DNA from 2 places in the Rhizobium sp. BT04 genome. Region 1 is predicted to be linked to the other one. Evidence: riboswitches for the same ligand, from Rfam matches in the RefSeq annotation. Region 1 holds a riboswitch; the other holds the start of a gene.

Region 1 (9,648 bases):
GCGCGCGGCGGCTGATCCTGGCCGGCGCGCTCGGCGGCGAACGCTCCGACCATGCGCTTCAGCATCTGCTGTCGGCCGTCAGCCTGGCGGAAGAGGGCTTCGATGTCCTGCTGACCTCGGGCAAGGAAGAGGCCGTGCCGCTGCTTGCCGGGACGATCGAGCTGGATCTTCCCAAGGGCAGTCTGTTTTCGGTGCTCGGGTTCAGCGAGCTGACCGGGCTTTCCATCGAGAATGCGCGTTATCCGCTGGCCGATTTCCATCTGCCTTTCGGCTCGTCGCGCACCATTTCCAACGTCGCGGAAGGCAAGGTTTGCTTTTCGCTCCGCAGCGGCCGGGCGATCGTGCTCGCCCGGCCCTATGATCTTTCCGGAGTCTGATTTTTGGCCCCTCCCATTCTGAAACTCGACGATATCTTCCTGAGCTTCGGCGGCGCACCGCTTTTGGCGGGGGCTAGCCTGCAGATCGAGCCCGGTGACAAGATCTGTCTCGTCGGGCGCAACGGCTCGGGAAAATCGACGCTCTTGAAGATCGCCGCCGGCCTGGTCGAGGCGCAGTCCGGCGAGGTCTTCCGCCATCCCTCCGCGACGGTGCGTTATCTCGAACAGGCGCCTGACTTTGCCGGCTTCAACACGGTGCAGGCCTATGCCGAGGCCGGTCTCGGGCCGGGCGACGACCCTTATCGCGTCACCTATCTGCTGTCTCATCTCGGACTGACCGGCGAGGAGGATCCCAAAAATCTTTCCGGCGGCGAATCGCGTCGGGCCGCCCTTGCTCGCGTGCTGGCGCCGGAGCCCGACATTCTGCTGCTCGACGAGCCGACCAACCATCTCGACCTGCCCACAATCGAATGGCTGGAAGGCGAGCTGCAGAAGACGCGCAGCGCTTTGGTGCTGATCTCGCACGATAGACGTTTCCTCGAAAAGGTCTCGACGGCAACCGTCTGGCTCGACCGCGGCACCTCGCGCCGGCTCGACAGAGGCTTTTCGCATTTCGAGGCCTGGCGCGACCAGGTGCTGGAGGCCGAGGAGTTGGAGCAGCACAAGCTCGGCAAGGCGATCGAGCGCGAGGAGCACTGGCTGCGTTATGGCGTGACGGCACGGCGCAAGCGCAATATGCGCCGCCTCGGCGAGCTGCAGACGATGCGCTCGCAATATCGCGGTCACAAGGGGCCGCAGGGCACCGTTCAGGCGACGGCTTCGGACGCGCAGGAATCCGGCAAGCTGGTGATCGAAGCCGAGAAGATCACCAAGAGCTTCGGCAAGAGGGCCATCGTCACGCCCTTCTCGATCCGCGTGCATCGCGGCGATTGCATCGGTCTGGTAGGGCCGAACGGCGCGGGCAAGACGACACTGTTGAAGATGCTGACCGGGCAGCTTTCGCCCGATAGCGGCACGATAAAGCTCGGCACCAATCTGGAGATCGCGACACTCGACCAGAAACGCGAGGATCTCGATTCCGAGGATACGCTCGCCAACTATCTGACGGATGGGCGCGGCGAAAACCTGCTCGTCAACGGCGAGCAGCGTCATGTTACCGGCTATATGAAGGAATTCCTGTTCCAGCCGGAACAGGCGCGTACGCCGATCAGGAGCCTTTCCGGCGGCGAGCGCGCGCGGCTGATGCTGGCGCGCATCCTCTCACGCCCGGCGAACCTCTTGATCCTCGATGAACCCACCAACGACCTCGATATCGAGACGCTCGACCTCCTGCAGGAAATCGTCGCCGGCTTTCCCGGCACGGTCATTCTCGTCAGCCACGACCGCGATTTCCTCGACCGTACCGTCACTTCGACGATCGCACCCGCCGTGCCGGATGCGCCTGACGGACGCTGGATCGAATATGCCGGCGGCTATTCGGACATGCTTGCGCAGCGCAAGGGCGCGCTCGAGGAGCGCAAGCGGGCAGAGAAGGCGGCGGAGAAGCCGAAGACGCAGGAGGCAGCGCCCTCCGCAGGGAGTGCCAAGAGCAAGCTCTCCTTCAAGCAGAAATTCGCGCTGGAAAATCTGCCGAAGGAAATGGCGAAAGCCGAGGCCGAAATCGCTAAGCGCGAACAGGTGATGGCCGATCCCAATCTTTTCACGCGTGATCCCGCAGCCTTCAACCGGCTTGCTGGCGAGATGGAGAAATTGCGCGCCAGCCTGACCGACATGGAGGAGGAGTGGCTGGAGCTCGAAATGTTGCGCGAAGAACTGGAAGGCTGAGCTTTGCAAACTTGTCGGCTCACCTTTCCTTGATTGGCCAATGTATCGCTGCGCGGCATAGGGTGCGCTCCGGCAGCAAATCCAAGTGTTACAGCGTCCTTTTTGCGCATCTGAAAAAACGCGCGGCGCTGTAGGGATATTGCCGATCGCAAGGGCGACAAGGAAAAGTCATATGTCTCGCAAGCCTCATTCCAGAATTCTCATGGCACTTGCCGCTGGCGGCCTCGCCGCGCTTGCCGCATCGCAGGCCGTACAGGCACAGGATAGCAACCGTGTTCGCGTTCGCGGCGCCATCGAAAGCCTCAGCGGCGATAAGCTCGTCGTCAAGACGCGCGAAGGCAGCGATGCGACGATCACGCTGAAAGTCGGTTGGAAAGTCGGTGGCGTCAAAAAAGCCTCGGTCGAGGATATCAAGCCCGGCGATTTCGTCGGCGTCGCCTCGCTCCCGAAAGGTACTGGTCCGGATGGCGCGATCGAGGTGCTGATCTTTCCGGCGTCGATGAAGGGAACCGGCGAGGGCAATCGCCCCTGGGATGCGCAGCCGAACAGCCAGATGACCAACGCGACCGTCAGCAATGCCGTCAAATCCGTCGACGGACACACGATCACGCTGACCTATCAGGGCAAGGAAAAAACCATCACGATCGCCGAAGCGACACCGATCGTGACCTTGGCACCGGCGACCAAAGATGATCTGAAGAGCGGCGCCGGCGTCATCGTCACCGGTGAGAAGGCGGCGGACGGCAGCATCTCGGCCAGCCAGGTGGCCGTCGGTCTCAATGGCATCACGCCGCCGATGTGATCGGCCGGCTTAGAGCGCCGGCGCCGGGACGGCAGCAGCGCCTGCACTGGCGCTGGCGCCGGTCTGGGCGACAGGCGGTTCCTCGGATTTTGACGGCAGCGCCTGCAGATGCAAGACGCGCGGCTTCAGCGCCTCGAGATAGGCCTCGGAACGGCCGATATAGATCATGCCGCTTTCAGGCAGTGTGGTGAGCAGTTTGGCCATGGTTTCCTGCCATTCCGGCTCCATGCCTTCCAGCACTTCGTCGAAAATGATCCAGCGCGGGCGCACGAGCAGCAGGCGGGCGAAACCGATCGCCTTCTGCTCGTCGCTGTCGAGCAGCTTGTCCCAGCGGGCGCGGGTATCGAGCCTTGCGATCAGCGAATGCAGGCCGGCCTTTTCGAGAGCCGCCTCGATATCCGCCTTCTGATAGGCATCAGCACTTTCGGGGAAGGCCAGCGCCTCGCGCAATGTGCCGCCGGGAACATAGGCGATCTGCGGAACGAACAGCATGTCGTCGATCGGCGGCAGGCCCATCGTGCCGCTGCCGCACGGCCAGAGGCCGGCCATCGCCTGGAACAGCAGCTTGCGGTTGACGCTGTGATCGCCGTTGATCATGATCTTTTCGCCGGCCTTGATCACGACATCGGTTTCACGCAGACGGAAGCCGCCGCATTCGTCGATCTCTTCGCCGATCTTGGCGACGATGACGATATCCTTCAGCGTCAGCGTGTCGGCCGCGGTGTTTTCATAGGCGATGCTGTCCTTGAGGTCGAAGTCCTCTTCCATGTCGACCAACGCCTGGCGGAAATCGGTGACGCGCATCAGCGTGGCCCGCCATTCGGCGATCGGGCCGAAATTGGCGACGTACCAGCGCAGCGCCGTATTGACCTGATTGAAGGCGCCGACCGACATCATCAGCTGGCCGAGGGTGAGGCCGCCGGAGAAATAGGCAGGGGCGGCGACGATGATCGGGATGACGATCACCAGCCAGCCATAGCCGGCCGAAACCCAGGTGAGGTTGGTATTGGCCATGGCGAGCCGCTTGACGACCCTCAGCACCGAGCTGATGTCGGTGTTGATGCGCCGGCGCTCATTCTCCTCGCCGCGGGCGACGGTGATAGCCGGCATGTTTTCGTTGGCGTGCATCAAGGTGAAGCGAAGCTCGGCCTCCTTCGAGAAACGGTCGGCATTGAGCTTCACCAGCTTGCGGCCGACGACCTGGCTCAGCACCGAGGCGGAAGCGGCATAAAAAATCGCCGCCCAGACCATGTAACCCGGAATGGAGAAGCTGTGGCCGCTGATCCGGAAGATGAAGCCGCTCGAAAGCTCCCAGAGCACGCCGATGAAGCTCACCAGAAGAATGGTCGATTGCAGCAGGCCGAGAACCAGCCCTGTCGTGCTTTCGGCGAGATTGCGGGAATCCTCGTGCAGGCGCTGGTCCGGATTGACGCCGATCAGGCCGCTGGAGGCGAGCCGCAGCGCCCGCTTGCGCTTCAGCCACTGATCGACGAGATCGCGCGACAGGCCCTCGCGCATATAGAGCGCGGTCATCTGATTCAGCCAGGCTTGCAGCACGTTGAGCAGCAGCAGCGTGCCGGCGATCATCGCAAAGATTTCAAGCTGGTGGAAGAACTCGCCGAGGTCGCGGCGCTCCAGCGAATCGTAGAAGGGCGCATTCCATTCATTGAGGATGACCTGGCCGTAGGACGTCGCCAGGATAACAAGGATCAGCACGGTCGCCAGAAACAGCACCTTGCCCCGCACTTGCGAATTCCAGAACGCTGAGAACATCACCCCGAGGCGATATGTCAGGCTGAGATCATACCCTACCCTATCCTGCCTCCGGATTCCTGGCCTCCCCTCGGTCTTATCTGCCATTACGCTTTTCCAAATCGCCCATGCCCCTATTATTAACATGGTGGCGTTACCGGTCTATCAACAGATTCTATCAGTCATTAAAGTGTGATGATGCTTGCACGAGCTGCGCCTGCATGCATTCGCCATTGATTCGCGGTCCGACTGGAGCTAATTAAAGTGCTCCGTGGTGATTTGGCCGGCCGGCTTGCAGCCACGTTAAAAAAGTCGCTAAAGGGCCGCGTGCGGACCGGTAGCGATTTTTTTCGCCGCCGGTTTTTTATTTTTGATCGAGTGACCGCAATGCCCATCAAGATCCCCGATACGCTGCCCGCCTTCGAAACCCTGGTTCAAGAGGGTGTGCGGGTGATGACCGAGACGATGGCGATCCGTCAGGACATCCGTCCGCTGCAGATCGGGCTGCTCAACCTCATGCCGAACAAGATCAAGACCGAGTTGCAGATGGCCCGCCTCGTCGGCGCCTCGCCGCTGCAGGTGGAACTGTCGCTGATCCGCATCGGCGGCCACAAGGCGAAGAACACGTCCGAAGACCATCTGCTTTCCTTCTACCAGACCTGGGAAGAGGTGAAGCAGCGCAAGTTCGACGGCTTCATCATCACTGGGGCGCCGATCGAGCTTCTGCCCTATGAGGACGTCACCTATTGGGCGGAAATGCAGCAGATCCTCGACTGGACGGAAACGAATGTCCATTCGACGATGAACGTCTGCTGGGGCGCGATGGCGGCGATCTATCATTTCCACGGCGTTCCGAAATACGAGCTGAAAGAGAAGGCCTTCGGCGTCTACCGCCACCGGAACCTGAAACCTTCCTCCATCTATCTCAACGGCTTTTCCGACAATTTCGAAGTCCCGGTGTCGCGCTGGACCGAGGTGCGCCGCGCCGATATCGAAAAATCCGAAAGCCTGGAGATCCTGATGGAATCAGGTGAGATGGGCGTCTGCCTCGTGCACGAGAAGAAGGGCCGGCGGCTCTACATGTTCAACCATGTCGAATATGATTCCACCTCACTGTCCGACGAGTATTTCCGCGACGTCAATGCCGGCGTGCCGATCAAGATGCCGCACAACTACTTCCCGCATAATGATCCCGCACTTGCGCCGCAGAACCGCTGGCGCAGCCATGCGCATCTTCTGTTCGGCAATTGGATCAACGAAATCTACCAGACGACGCCCTTCGATGTGGAGGAGATCGGCACGGATCTCTGAGTGTGGCAGAGCGGATGCCGCAGCGTCACCGCTGCGGCATTTCTTTCTGATCCCACGGTTGCGGTTTGGAGCAAATGCGGGCAGGTTCCGCTCCTAAAGCGCGTCGCGATCTTTCAGATTCGCTCTCCGCGCTTTAAGTCTTTGTTTTTACGCATGTCGTTATCGCAAAACCGCTGTACACTTTTGCGCGACATGCTTAAACCCCAGGAATAGAACGGACGGTCGATCATGTCGGATAAGTTGGAGCGGGAAGTTTTCGGACAGACGAAAGCAGGCGAGACGGTCTATCGCGTCGAGATCAAGGGCGGCGGGCTGACGGCCAAGATCATCACCTGGGGGGCGGTCATCCAGGATCTGCGCCTTGAGGGACATGAGGCGCCGCTGCAGCTCGGCTTCGACGACTTCGACAGCTACCCCCTCCATTCGGCCTATTTCGGCGCGACACCCGGCCGCTGCGCCAATCGTGTCGGTGGCGGTAAATTCACGCTCGACGGCAAGGACTATCAGCTGGAGCCGAATGAAAACGGCGTGACGCATCTGCATGGCGGCAGCGACAATATCGCCAAACGCAACTGGACGATCGTCGAGCATGACGTCGACCGCGTCGTGCTGAAGATCGTCGATCCCGATGGCCGCGCCGGCTATCCCGGCAATTGCACGATCCAGGCAACCTTCCGGGTGCACGGCAACGGCGAACTGTCGGTGACTTACGAATCGACCAGCGATCAGCCGACGCTCGCCAATGTCTGCCAGCACGCCTATTTCAATCTCGATGGCCGTGAAGATGCGCTTGGCCACGACATCATGATCGCTGCCGATCACTATCTGCCGACCGACGAGAGGCAGGTGCCGACCGGTGAGATCCGTTCCGTCGCGGGCACCGAATTCGATTTCCGCGAGATGGCGCCGATGAAGCGTTTCGTCGGCAGCGAGCAAGCTTTGTACGACCATAATTTCTGCCTGTCGCCCGAGCGCACCGCCAAGCGCAGCGTCGCGCTCGCCCGCAGTCTCTATTCCGGTGTGTCGCTGGAAGTGCGCAGCACGGAGCCAGGCGTGCAGTTCTATGCCGGTTTCAAGCTCAATACCGGGGCGCCCGGCCTTGGCGGGCGTAAATACGGTCCCTTCGCCGGCTTCTGCCTGGAGACGCAGGTCTGGCCGGATGCCATCAATCACGAAGGTTTCCCGAATGCGGTGCTGCGCCCCGGCGAAGTGCTGCGCCAGGAGACGGACTATATCTTCACCAAGAGCTGACGGTCTTTTCAGACGCACGGCTGTCAGATTTGATCGCTATGAACCTCTCCGGTCCCCGGGGAGGTTTTTTCTTGTCGGCGTGCGATTCCGTCTTGCTGATTGGTTCTAGATAGGTTCTATTACGTGCCTATGGATAGAACCAGTCTGATAGCGGAGCTGAGCAGCCGCGGCCTGCGTGACCAGGCGTTGACCGGCCCGCTCTACAAGCGGCTGGCGCAGGCGCTGACCGGCCTCATTCAGGAAGGCCTGCTGAAGCCCGGCACGGCGCTGCCGGGAGAGCGCGACCTCGCCGAGGCTCTGAAACTTGGTCGTGTCACCGTGCGCACGGCCTATCGCGATCTGATGGCGTCGGGCGCACTGGAATCGCGCCACGGAAGCGGTACGTTCGTCTCGAGCAGGGTGGAACGCATGGAGCAGTCGCTCTGGCGGCTTTCCTCCTTCTCCGCCGACATGCGCTCGCGCGGGCGCCTGCCGGCTGCGCGGGTATTGTCGCGGGCGGTCAATAGGCCGTCGCCGGAGGAATCCTTCCTGCTCGGTCTCGGCGGCGACGAGCCGGTGCTGCGGCTCGACCGGCTGCGTCTCGCGGACGGCCTGCCGCTGGCGATCGAACGCGCCGTGGTGCCGATCAAATTCCTAGGCGACGACGCCGGTGGCGAAGGATCGCTCTACGATGCGCTGACGGCCAGCGGCCACCGGCCGGTGCGGGCACTGCAGCGGTTGACGGCGGTCACGCTTGATCCGTCCTCGGCGGCGATCCTGAACGTCAACTCGGGCGCGCCGGCGCTTCTGATCGAACGCGTCTCGCGCCTGGAAGACCAGCGCGTCGTCGAATACACCCGCTCGCACTACCGCGGGGACGCCTATGATTTCGTTGCAGAATTGAGAATCGGAGATGACCTATGAGTGAGAACCAGTCGCTGATGCTGCAGGAAGCCGGCCAATCGCCCGAGGTGGTGGCCACCCTTCTCGAAAAGGAAAAGCCGGTCTTTGCCGAGATCGCCCGGTTGTTTTCGTCGGCCCGCCCGAGCGTGGTGACGACGGCGGCGCGCGGCTCCTCGGACCACGCCGCCACCTTCTTCAAATATCTCTTCGAGATCACCTGCGGCGTTCCGGTCGCATCGGTGGGTCCGTCGATCGCTTCGGTCTATGGTGCCGCGCTGCACCTGAAGGGCGGCGTCCACTTCACCGTTTCGCAGTCGGGGGCCAGCCCCGATATCGTCGCGCTTCAGGAAGCGGCGAAGAAGGGCGGGGCGACGACGATCGCCGTCGTCAACGTCATCGACAGTCCGCTTGCAAAACAGGCCGATATCGTTCTCGGTCTCAATGCCGGCACGGAAAAGAGCGTCGCGGCGACGAAGTCCTTTATCGCCTCCGTCGCCGCCCTGTCCGGGGTGACGGCCGCGATCGGCGGCGCGTCAGACCTGCAGGCGGCACTCGGCAAACTGCCGGAGGCGCTTTCGGCAACCGCCGGGATCGACACGGCGGCAGCCGAAGACGTTCTCTTCAACGCGACCTCGCTCTATACGGCCGGCCGCGGCCCCGCCTTCGCGATCGCGCTCGAAGCGGCGCTGAAGGCCAAGGAAACCTCCGGCCTGCATGCCGAGGCCTTTTCGCTGGCGGAACTGATGCACGGTCCGATGCGCCTGGTGCAGCCGGGCTTTCCGATTGTCGCCTTTGCGCCCGACGATGCGGCCTTCGCCAACAACAGCCAGGCCCTGGAGCGTTTGCAGAAGCTCGGCGCCACCACCGTCGGCTTCTCGGCACAGCCGCTTTCCGGCATCAATCTGCGCGTGCCGACGACGGGCAACGGTCTGGTCGATCCGCTGGTATCGCTGCTCGTCTATTACCGACTGATCGAGTCGGTGACGCGCCGCAAGGGCTTCGATCCCGACAGGCCGGCGAACCTGCTCAAGGTGACGGAGACGGTCTGATGGCCCGCAAGATCTTCCTCGGCGCCCGCATCTTCGACGGCGAACGCTTCCATGACGACAAGGCGCTTCTCGTTGCCGACGGCCGTGTCGAAGCCATCGTCGGGAGAGGCGATCTGCCGGATGGCGAGACGGTAACGCTTGCCGGCGGTGTCCTGTCGGCCGGCTTCATCGATGCGCAGGTCAATGGCGGCGCCGGGCGGATGCTGAACGACGAGCCTTCCGCCACCTCGATGGAGATCATCGCCGGCGGGCACCGGCCGTACGGCACGACGTCGCTGCTGCCGACGCTGATCACCGATACATCGGAGGCCTCCATTGCCGCGATCGAGGCGGCCAAGGAGGCGGTGAAAGCAAAGCGCGGCGTTGCCGGTCTGCATCTGGAAGGCCCGCATCTGGCGCC
Region 2 (9,648 bases), 770 kb from region 1:
ACGGGCGGACGCTGGCGACGATCGCCGCCGGCGGCCAGGAGAAATATCTCGAAGGCTTCGGCCCCAAGGCGCCGGGTTTTGATCAGGTGGCTTTCGGCGATATCGAAGCGGTGCGCGCCGCGATCACCGATGCCACGGCCGCAGTCCTGATCGAGCCGGTGCAGGGCGAGGGCGGCGTGCGTCCCGCCACCCCCGAATTCATGAAGGCGCTTCGCCAGATCTGCGACGAACACGGCCTGCTGCTGATCCTCGACGAGGTCCAGACCGGCGTCGGCCGTACCGGCAAGCTCTTCGCCCATGAATGGTCGGGCGTCACCCCCGACATCATGGCGGTCGCCAAGGGCATCGGCGGCGGGTTCCCGCTCGGTGCCTGCCTTGCCACATCAGAGGCTGCCTCCGGCATGAAGGCCGGCACGCATGGCTCGACCTATGGCGGCAATCCGCTTGCCATGGCCGTCGGCAGCGCCGTGCTCGACATCATTCTCGCCGATGGCTTCCTCCAGCAGGTGCGCGACGTAGCACTGGTTTTCCGCCAGGGCCTCGCCTCGCTGAAGGATCGCTATCCCGATGTGATTGAGGATATCAGAGGCGAGGGGCTGTTGCTCGGCGTCAAGGCCGCCATTCCCTCGGCCGAACTGCTGCAGGCGATCCGCGCCGCCCATCTGCTCGGCGTGCCCGCCGGCGACAACGTCATCCGCCTTCTTCCGCCCCTCGTCGTCACCGCCGAGGAAGCCCGCGAGGGTCTTGCCCGCATCGAGCGCGCCGCCGAGAGCATTCGCGCCTCCAAGGTCAAGAAGACGGCTTGAAGAGATTGCCGCCCTCGGGCGCAGACAGGTAAGAAGACCATGGCTCCTAAACATTTCCTCGATCTTTCGGCGGTCACCTCTGCCGATCTCAGAACCATCATGAACGATGCGCTCGCCCGCAAGCAGGCCTTCAAGGCCGGCACCGGCGACAAGCCGCTCGCCGGCAAGATGCTGGCGATGATCTTCGAAAAGCCGTCGACGCGCACCCGCGTCTCCTTCGATGTCGGCATGCGCCAGCTCGGCGGCGAAACGCTGTTCCTGTCCGGCACCGAAATGCAGCTCGGCCGCGCCGAAACGATCGGCGACACCGCCAAGGTGCTGTCGCGCTACGTCGATGCGATCATGATCCGCACCACCGAGCATTCCAGGCTGCTGGAACTCGCCGAGCATGCGACCGTGCCGGTCATCAATGCGCTGACGGATGACACCCATCCCTGCCAGATCATGGCCGATATCATGACCTTCGAAGAGCATCGCGGCCCGATCAAGGGCAAGACCATCGCCTGGACCGGCGACGGCAACAATGTGCTGCATTCGCTGGTCGAAGGGGCTGCGCGCTTCGGCTATCGCATGAACATGGCCGTGCCTCTTGGTTCGGAGCCCAAGGATCACTATCTGAACTGGGCCCGCAATGAGGGCGCCGAAATCATGCTCTGCCATGATGCCGACCGTGCGGTCGAAGGCGTCGATTGCGTGGTGACCGATACCTGGGTCTCCATGAATCAGGAACATCGGGCCCGGGGTCACAATGTCTTCCAGCCTTACCAGGTCAATGCGGCCTTGATGGCGAAGGCCGGCAATGATGCATTGTTCATGCATTGCCTGCCGGCTCATCGTGGTGAGGAAGTGACGGACGAGGTGATCGACGGTCCGCAATCCGTGGTCTTCGATGAGGCGGAAAACCGTCTTCATGCGCAGAAGTCGATTCTTGCTTGGTGCCTGGGCGCGATCTGAACCATAATCGGATGCCGCGAGTCATAGACCTGCGGCCGCGCGAGCGAAGGGCACGCTGACCCATCGCTCCGAAACTAGGAGTAAAGCCATGGCAGAAGCTGCAGCCGCCCTCGGCCAGTTTGATTTCGCCGGCGATGACCATGTCGTCCCCTTCCAGGTGGAGGGTCTGGACGTGCGCGGCCGCGCCGTCCAGCTCGGCCCGATGCTCGATGCGATCCTCGAGCGCCATCATTACCCCGCACCCGTCGCCCGCCTGCTTGCCGAAGTCGTCGTCTTGACGGTGCTGCTCGGCACCTCGCTGAAATTCGACGGCAAGTTCACGGTGCAGACCAAGGGCGATGGCCCGGTCGATCTTCTCGTCGCCGATTTCGCGACGCCGGAAAATGTCCGCGCCTATGCCCGCTTCGATCAGGCGCTGCTCAACAAAGCGATCGCAGCAGGCGAAACCGAGCCGGAGCAATTGCTCGGCCGGGGCGTGCTCGCCTTCACCATCGACCAGGGCAAGTTCGGCCAGCCCTACCAGGGCATCGTCGAACTCGACGGCACCTCGCTCGAGGAGATTGCCGGCGTCTATTTCCGTCAGTCGGAGCAGATCCCGACACGGGTGCGCCTGGCCGCAGCCGAACTCTTCGATCGCGACGATGCCGGCAAGCCGCGCCATCGCTGGCGGGCAGGCGGCCTTGTCGCCCAGTTCCTGCCGGAAGCACCCGAGCGCATGCGCCGGCCGGATCTCCACGGCGGCGACGGCGACACCGGCAGCCGCCCGCATGGTGAGGACGATGCCTGGCTCGAAGCCCGTTCGCTGGTCGAGACCATCGACGCCGATGAACTGACCGATCCGCTGGTTGGTACCGAACGGCTGCTGTTCCGCCTGTTCCACGAGCGCGGTGTCCGCGTCTACGAACCGCGCGCCGTCTTCGACCGCTGCAGCTGCTCGCGCGACAAGATCAAGGGCGTGCTGAAGGGCTTCACCGCCGAGGAGATCGAGGCCAGCCAGGAAAACGGCGAAATCGCCGTCACCTGCGAATTCTGCTCGACCACCTACCGCTTCGAGCCGGCCGAGCTTCAGCCGGCCGAAGGTTGAGGACACGCACAGCGAGCAATAAAAGATTAGCGATGATGCAGCACGGTGACTCGACTTTGCGTAGTCACTGTGCACCTATTCTGTTTCTTGGTTCTGGCCTAAGAAAGCGGGATGGGGCGTTGATGCGACTTTTGTTTTTTGTACTCGCACTCATAGCTGCGGTGCCACGAATGAGCTTGGCTGATGACGAGACAGTCCAATGGAAAGAAGTCGGCGGCTGGAAGGTGGCTGTCGACAAGACCCTAGGCAACGGCTGCTTTGTTCTGACTTCCTTCGAAGACGGCACGGTTTTTCGTCTTGGCCTCAATTATGTCAAAAAGGAAAGTCCTTTTTACATTCTGATTGGAAATGTAAATTGGAAATCCTTGGAAGACGGGAAGCAGTATCCCCTTGAATTTTATTTAGATCGCTCAAAATGGACAGTTGATGCGAGCGCCGTGGACCTTGATGGCTTTAAGGCATTATGGATCGATTTTAAGGATTCGAGCTTGGTTGCCGAGTTCGCTCGTAAATTGAGCTTTCGCGCGACCTTTAACGGAAAACAGATTGTTGCCCTGAGTTTAAAAAATTCCGTCAAGGCAACCGACGAGATGCTCGCCTGCCAAAAAGCGGTAAATGCTGCCGTTGCCCAACAGCCGGCGCCGCCACAATCAAAAGATCCGTTTGAAGCAAAGCCAGGTACTCAGGCCTCGGATCCTTTTGACCTTTAAAGCATGTCGCGCGTGCAGCAGTTTTAGCAAAGACATACGAAAAACAAAGACCTAAAGCGCGGCACGCGAACCTGAAAGATCGCGACGCGCCTTAGCAGATGATTGACGGAAGATGACGTCTGGATGCCCTGCGCTCATAGGACGCGCTGGGCCCCTCTGCCGCTTTCAATCTGCGCTCGATTTCGGGATCATACGTCAGTTAAGCACCCGCAGCAGCCCCGGTGAATCCAGCGAGAAGGCGGGGATGTCGACATCGAATATCTCGCCTTCGTCCGTTTCCATCTGGTAATGGCCGAACATCAGTCCGGAGGGGGTGTCGAGCGGGCAGCCGGAGGAATATTCGTAGGTGTCGCCGGGGCTGAGCCGCGGCTGTTCGCCGACGACGCCGGGGCCTGTCACTTCGTCCACCTGTCCGTTCTGGTCGGTGATGTTCCAGTAACGGTTGACCAGGCGAACGGCTATGCCGGAATTGTTGCTGATGACAATCCGGTAACCCCAGACATAGCGATCGTCTTCCGGATCGGATTGCTCCTCCAGATAGAACGGTTCGACGACGACTTCGATATCCTTTGTGAGGGCGCGATACATGCCTTGCACCTTAGTCAAGATATGTTACCCGTATCTTATAAAGAGGCCATGTCCGTCAAGGAACGGAACGTTGATCAGTGATGAAACCGTCATGATCGAAGGGTTTTCGATCGTTAAGCCTAATCGTCAGTGTTAATTTTACCTCCGAACGCCGGCGCGGGCGAACTTGTTCCCCCCGACCTCACGGAGCGAGGTCCGGCAGCGGCCGAACCGCGAATGGGTCCGGCCGCTATTCCAGTCGGTCAGGCCGAGACCTTGGCAAGCGCCTTGGCGAAATCCTCGATCAGGTCGTCGGTATCCTCGATGCCGGCCGAAAGGCGCACCGTGCCGGGAGAGATGCCGAGTTCGGCACGCGCCTCCTCCGTCAAGTTCTTGTGCGTCGTCGTGGCCGGATGGGTGATCAGGCTTTTGCTGTCGCCGAGATTGTTGGAGATCTTGACGATATCGAGTGCGTTCTGCAGCGCGAAGGCCGCTTCCTTGCCGCCCTTCAGCTCGAAGGCGACGAGGGTCGAGCCGCCGGTCATCTGCTTGGCGATGATATCGGCCTGCGGATGGTCCTTGCGGCCGGGATAGATCACCTTGGCGACCTTGCCCTGCTCGGCCAGAAAGTCGGCGATCTTCGCCGCATTCTGCGTCTGCTGGCGCACCCGTAGCGGCAGCGTCTCGATGCCTTTCAACAGCGTCCAGGCGTTGAACGGCGACATGGCCGGGCCGGTATGGCGGAAGTAATCGTGCAGGTTCTCGTCGATCCATTCCTTGTCCGCAAGCACCACGCCGCCGAGGCAGCGGCCCTGGCCGTCAATATGCTTGGTGGCGGAATAGACGACGATGTGGGCGCCGAGCTCCAAGGGCTTCTGGAACAGCGGCGTGGCGAAGACGTTGTCGACCACGACCTTGGCGCCGACCTGGTTGGCGAGCTTGGCGACCCCTGCGATATCGACCACCTCGAGCGTCGGGTTGGTCGGGCTTTCCAGGAAGAACACCTTGGTGTTCGGCCGGATCGCCTCTTCCCAATTCTTGAGATCGCGGCCGTCGACCAGCGTGCATTCGATACCGTATTTCGGCGCCAATGTTTCCACAACCCAGCGGCAGGAGCCGAACAGGGCGCGGGCCGCGACGATATGGTCGCCGGCCTTGACCTGGCAGAGGACTGCGGCGGCGACGGCCGCCATGCCGGAGGCGGTAGCGCGGGCGTCTTCGGCGCCTTCGAGCATGCACATGCGCTTTTCGAACATGTCGTTGGTGGGGCTGCCGTAGCGGGCATAGATGAAGCCGTCGGTCTCGCCCTTGAAGCGGGCTTCGGCCGCTTCCGAGGTGTCATAGACGAAACCTTGCGTGAGATAGATTGCCTCGGAGGTCTCGCCATATTGCGAACGCAGCGTTCCGCCGTGGACGAGTTGGGTTGCCGGGCGCCAGGTCTTGCTCATGCCATCACCTTCACATAACAAAAAAACCGGTCGCAAAAGCAGACCGGTTTCAACCCGGTCTTTTTAGCCACTTGTTTAACGTGGCTGCAAGCCGACCGGCCAAATCACCACGGGATAATTCTGCAATACTGCTGTTAGCTGCTTGCGTCAATTCCCCGAGTTTGGTTTTGTCGGCGGCAAATGATGGATGAGGCATGATGGCTCGTGAAACGGGAATTCTGGCGGATCGCGCGATCTCCGCGCTGTTCGAAGCGGAGCGTCTGATCTCCGAACGGGAGCTGGACCGCGACCAGATCCAGCCGGCAAGTCTCGACCTGCGCTTGGGCGCCAAGGCCTTTCGCGTGCGCGCCAGCTTCATGCCCGGGCCCTCGCACCTGGTGTCCGACAAGCTCGACCGGCTGAGCCTGCATGTCATCGACCTCACCGAAGGCGCGGTGCTCGAAACCGGCTGCGTCTACATCGTGCCGCTGATGGAGAGCCTGGCGCTGCCGGCCGACATGTCGGCCTCGGCCAATCCGAAGAGCTCGACCGGCCGCCTCGATATCTTTACCCGCGTCATTACCGACTACGCCCAGGAATTCGACAAGATCCCGGCGGGTTATTCCGGCCCGCTCTATCTCGAAATCAGCCCGCGCACCTTCCCGATCGTCGTGCGCCGCGGCTCGCGCCTGTCGCAGATCCGCTTCCGCGTCGGCCATTCCCTGCTCGGCGAGCCGGAATTGTTGAAGCTGCATGAAAGCGAGACCCTGGTCGCCAGCAAGCAGCCGAACGTATCGGGCGGCGGTATCGCGCTGTCGATCGACCTTGCCGGCGACAAGGACGGCCTGATCGGTTATCGCGGCAAACATCACACCGCCGTCGTCGATGTCGACAAGAAAGATCAGCACGACATCTATGATTTCTGGGAGCCGCTCTATAGCCGCGGTCGCAACGAGCTGATCCTCGATCCCGACGAGTTCTATATCCTCGTCTCGCGCGAGGCGGTGCACGTGCCGCCGGATTATGCCGCCGAGATGACGCCCTTCGATCCGCTGGTCGGCGAATTCCGCGTCCATTATGCCGGCTTCTTCGATCCGGGCTTTGGCCATGCCCCGGCCGGCGGCCGCGGCAGCCGCGCCGTGCTCGAAGTCCGCAGCCACGAAGTGCCCTTCATCCTCGAAGACGGCCAGATCGTCGGCCGCCTGGTCTACGAACACATGCAGGAAAAGCCCGCCAGCCTCTACGGCTCCGGCCTCGGCTCCAACTACCAGGCCCAGGGCCTCAAGCTCTCGAAGCACTTCCGCATCTGAGGCTTCCCGGCGGCCGCGACTTGACAGCGGCCCCCATCTGTTGGAAATCTCAGCGCATCGCGGGTGTAGCTCAATGGTAGAGCAGCAGCTTCCCAAGCTGAATACGAGGGTTCGATTCCCTTCACCCGCTCCAGCTGCCCCTCAGGCTAGTTGTCTACTAACGTCCACAGACGTCCAATAAATCCATGTAAATCAGTGGCATAAAGAGGCCCCGGGCGTCCGTTCGCCGCCTTTTGAAGGCGCTTCGCGATCTTTTATGAAAAGGGTTGCGCGCAGGCATCGGCTCCTACAAGGAAACAGATGGCGCCTCGGCCGCGCGCAACCCCTAGCTTCGCCTTTATTTGGTCCTACTGACGCTCGTCTCAATCCTCCCCAATTGAGAACTTACGTAGTCGCCGTGGCGAAGCTTTGCGAATTCGTCGGTGGCTTGTGCCAGTGCGCTCTTGAAAACGTACCATTCACCGTCCGGTTCGCGTTTCTGATAGATCAGGCCGCCCTTCTTGCGGTGGCTGAAGCAGGTGATTGCCGTCGCCGTTCCGGTCTTGGCGTGCCAGTCGGCGTTGAAGCAGAGTTTCCCCGACTCCGTGATGAACCAGCGGCCCATGCCGAAGGATGGCGAGCCATTTTCCCGCGACCAGGCGGTAAAGCGACGCGCCTTTGTGGAGAAGTAGCCGGCGCCGGCTTTCCACATCCAGGAATTCTGGTTGTAGAGCCGATAGATTTCCGCGCTGCTCATCGGCTTTGCGGTCTCGATCCCCGCAGGCTCATTGGTTCCGGCAGCGGACGCGGCCGTGGCGATACCGCTGGTCAGGGCCACGGCCAGGAGCATTTTTTGAAGCATGGACATGTTCAGGTTCCTTCTTGTTCAATTGATGCTTTCGCGGACGACCCGCCAGTCGGGGCGGCCATAGCCGTCCGGCCACGGATAGACTTCACGGTCGTTGAAGTAGATGACGGCGCTGAGCGCCGGGAACTGGGGATAGCGTTTCGTTACGCTCTCAGCCCAGTTTCGCACGAAGGAATCGTCGCCTTCGTAGCCGAGTTCGGCAACCATGATGGGCTTGCCGTAACCAGCGACACGGGCGTAGCCGGGCGCAAGGTGCTCGGCAAACGTCTGGTCACGGCCAGTCTTGTCCCTGTCGTATTGCTCCAGGCCAAAGACCGAGAGCCCGATGAGATCGACGACATCGTTGCCGGGATAAAAGGCTTGAAGCCCCTCATTGCCCTTCGGTGACCACATGTATTTGGCCGTCTTCAGGTGGACCTTGCAGACCTCCACCATCCGGCGATAGGCCTTGGCATAATCGGCGCCCTGCCAATGCGACCAGGAGAACTGGCTGTCGGTTTCGTCCATTTCCTGTCCCCAGCGAATGATGACCGGACTTTTCAGCTTGGCAGCAGTCGAGCAGATGGCGGCCATGTTCGCATCGCGCGAACCGTCCAGGATGCTGTGCAGCAGTTCCTGCGAGGTTTGGCGCCAATCGGCTGACCAGGTCCACGGCTCGACCGAGATCAGCAGGGTGCGGCCACGCGCTTGCGCATAATTGTCGGCGAGGGTGAGCGTGCCCAGATCGACATCTTCCCAGGGCAGGAAGAGGTGTTCGATCTTCGAATCGGGCGAGGCGCCTAAATCTCCGTGCGGATCATAGGCGCCGAACGTGATCGACTCCTTCGTGACGACCGGCATTTTGGTCGGCGGCGCAATGGACGATGTCGTCATTGCAAGCGGCTGCCCTTCGGCAAAGCTGCCCAGAGCGGTCGGCAGGACCGCGACTCCCGACAGCAACAGGCCGGTTAACGACAACAGGGCTATTTTGGATGGGCTATGCATTGTGTACTTCCTCTACGCTCGGCCGCACATCCGGGTGAGCGGCATCCGTTCTCAGTTGGATCTCCTCCGGAGCGGAAATCCATCGTGGTTTGAAGAAGATTGTGCGCAGGGCAGTCCCGCCCCGGCCTGCACCGGAGACGGCATAGCGCTCTTCGAACAGCTGAAGGCGGCCGCTGCCCCAGGCGAGTGCCTCGGTCGCATCCTGTCCGCGCATGACGGTTGCAACCCCCGGCAGCGCGACGAGCGCAAGAAGCACGGTCGCCATCGCCGGACGGTAGAAACGCGGCGCCGCCGCAATCATATTTTCCTTCGAATGGCGCCCGACGATGACCAACAGCAGCGCGCAGTAGATTGCCGCGTTCAGGATTGTAAAGAAGTAACCCCCCTTGGAGGCGCCGGCATCGCCGATTGCCAGGGCGGGCAATACCGCCATGAGCGCCAGCAAAGCGTAGGGCGCCAGGACACGCACCGGCAGCAGATCGACTTCGGACCGCCCTTTCGGCGTGACGCGGAAATCGACGAAGGAGCCTGTCGCAAAATCGTGCACCGCAGCCAGCGTGCCGGCGAGCGCCCAGGGCCAGCGCGCGAAGAGAAAGAGCATGCATTCCCAGCTCAGGATCTTGGCGTCGTAGGGGCGGAACGAGCTGCTGGCGCGCCAGCGATAAGCCATCACCACGAGAGCGATAGAAAGCGGTGCGAAATGCGCCAGGAAATCTGGATAGGTCACCGTCACGAAGTTCTGGCCGCGCATGAGCGCGATGATCGGCAACGCAAACATGAGCAACATAAAGAACGCAAAAAGCGGATACCAGAGTTGCGAAAACAGGAACTGGAACTTGAGCCGGGGCGGCAGCCGGCCGACGAGGCTCGGCGAGTACCGCAACAGCACCATGACCAGGCTGCGCGACCACTGGAATTCCTGCGTCACGAGATCGCTGAAGGTTCTAGGGCCGTCACCA

What was found. A riboswitch is a leader RNA that binds a small molecule or an ion and turns the genes downstream of it on or off. The one in region 1 is predicted to bind S-adenosylmethionine.
Region 2: linked by a shared signal. The riboswitch ahead of QMO82_RS25780 (O-succinylhomoserine sulfhydrylase) and the one ahead of metA (homoserine O-succinyltransferase) in region 1 are both predicted to bind S-adenosylmethionine.

Annotation. Positions count from the first base shown of each region.
Region 1 is NZ_CP125652.1:2,815,929-2,825,576, reverse strand. Features, by position in the region: gene QMO82_RS22205 (thiamine diphosphokinase) at 1-377, shown strand, start outside; gene QMO82_RS22200 (ABC-F family ATP-binding cassette domain-containing protein) at 381-2,201, shown strand; gene QMO82_RS22195 (hypothetical protein) at 2,374-3,003, shown strand; gene QMO82_RS22190 (ABC transporter ATP-binding protein/permease) at 3,013-4,902, opposite strand; SAM riboswitch at 5,017-5,094, shown strand; gene metA (homoserine O-succinyltransferase) at 5,143-6,066, shown strand; gene QMO82_RS22180 (aldose epimerase family protein) at 6,295-7,317, shown strand; gene QMO82_RS22175 (GntR family transcriptional regulator) at 7,447-8,220, shown strand; gene QMO82_RS22170 (SIS domain-containing protein) at 8,217-9,248, shown strand; gene nagA (N-acetylglucosamine-6-phosphate deacetylase) at 9,248-9,648, shown strand, end outside.
Region 2 is NZ_CP125652.1:3,590,829-3,600,476, forward strand. Features, by position in the region: gene QMO82_RS25755 (aspartate aminotransferase family protein) at 1-806, shown strand, start outside; gene argF (ornithine carbamoyltransferase) at 846-1,760, shown strand; gene QMO82_RS25765 (Hsp33 family molecular chaperone) at 1,849-2,844, shown strand; gene QMO82_RS25770 (hypothetical protein) at 2,967-3,554, shown strand; gene apaG (Co2+/Mg2+ efflux protein ApaG) at 3,750-4,142, opposite strand; gene QMO82_RS25780 (O-succinylhomoserine sulfhydrylase) at 4,385-5,569, opposite strand; SAM riboswitch at 5,612-5,690, opposite strand; gene QMO82_RS25785 (2'-deoxycytidine 5'-triphosphate deaminase) at 5,764-6,858, shown strand; tRNA gene QMO82_RS25790 (tRNA-Gly) at 6,918-6,991, shown strand; gene QMO82_RS25795 (DUF995 domain-containing protein) at 7,196-7,705, opposite strand; gene QMO82_RS25800 (glycoside hydrolase family 26 protein) at 7,724-8,662, opposite strand; gene QMO82_RS25805 (glycosyltransferase family 2 protein) at 8,682-9,648, opposite strand, start outside.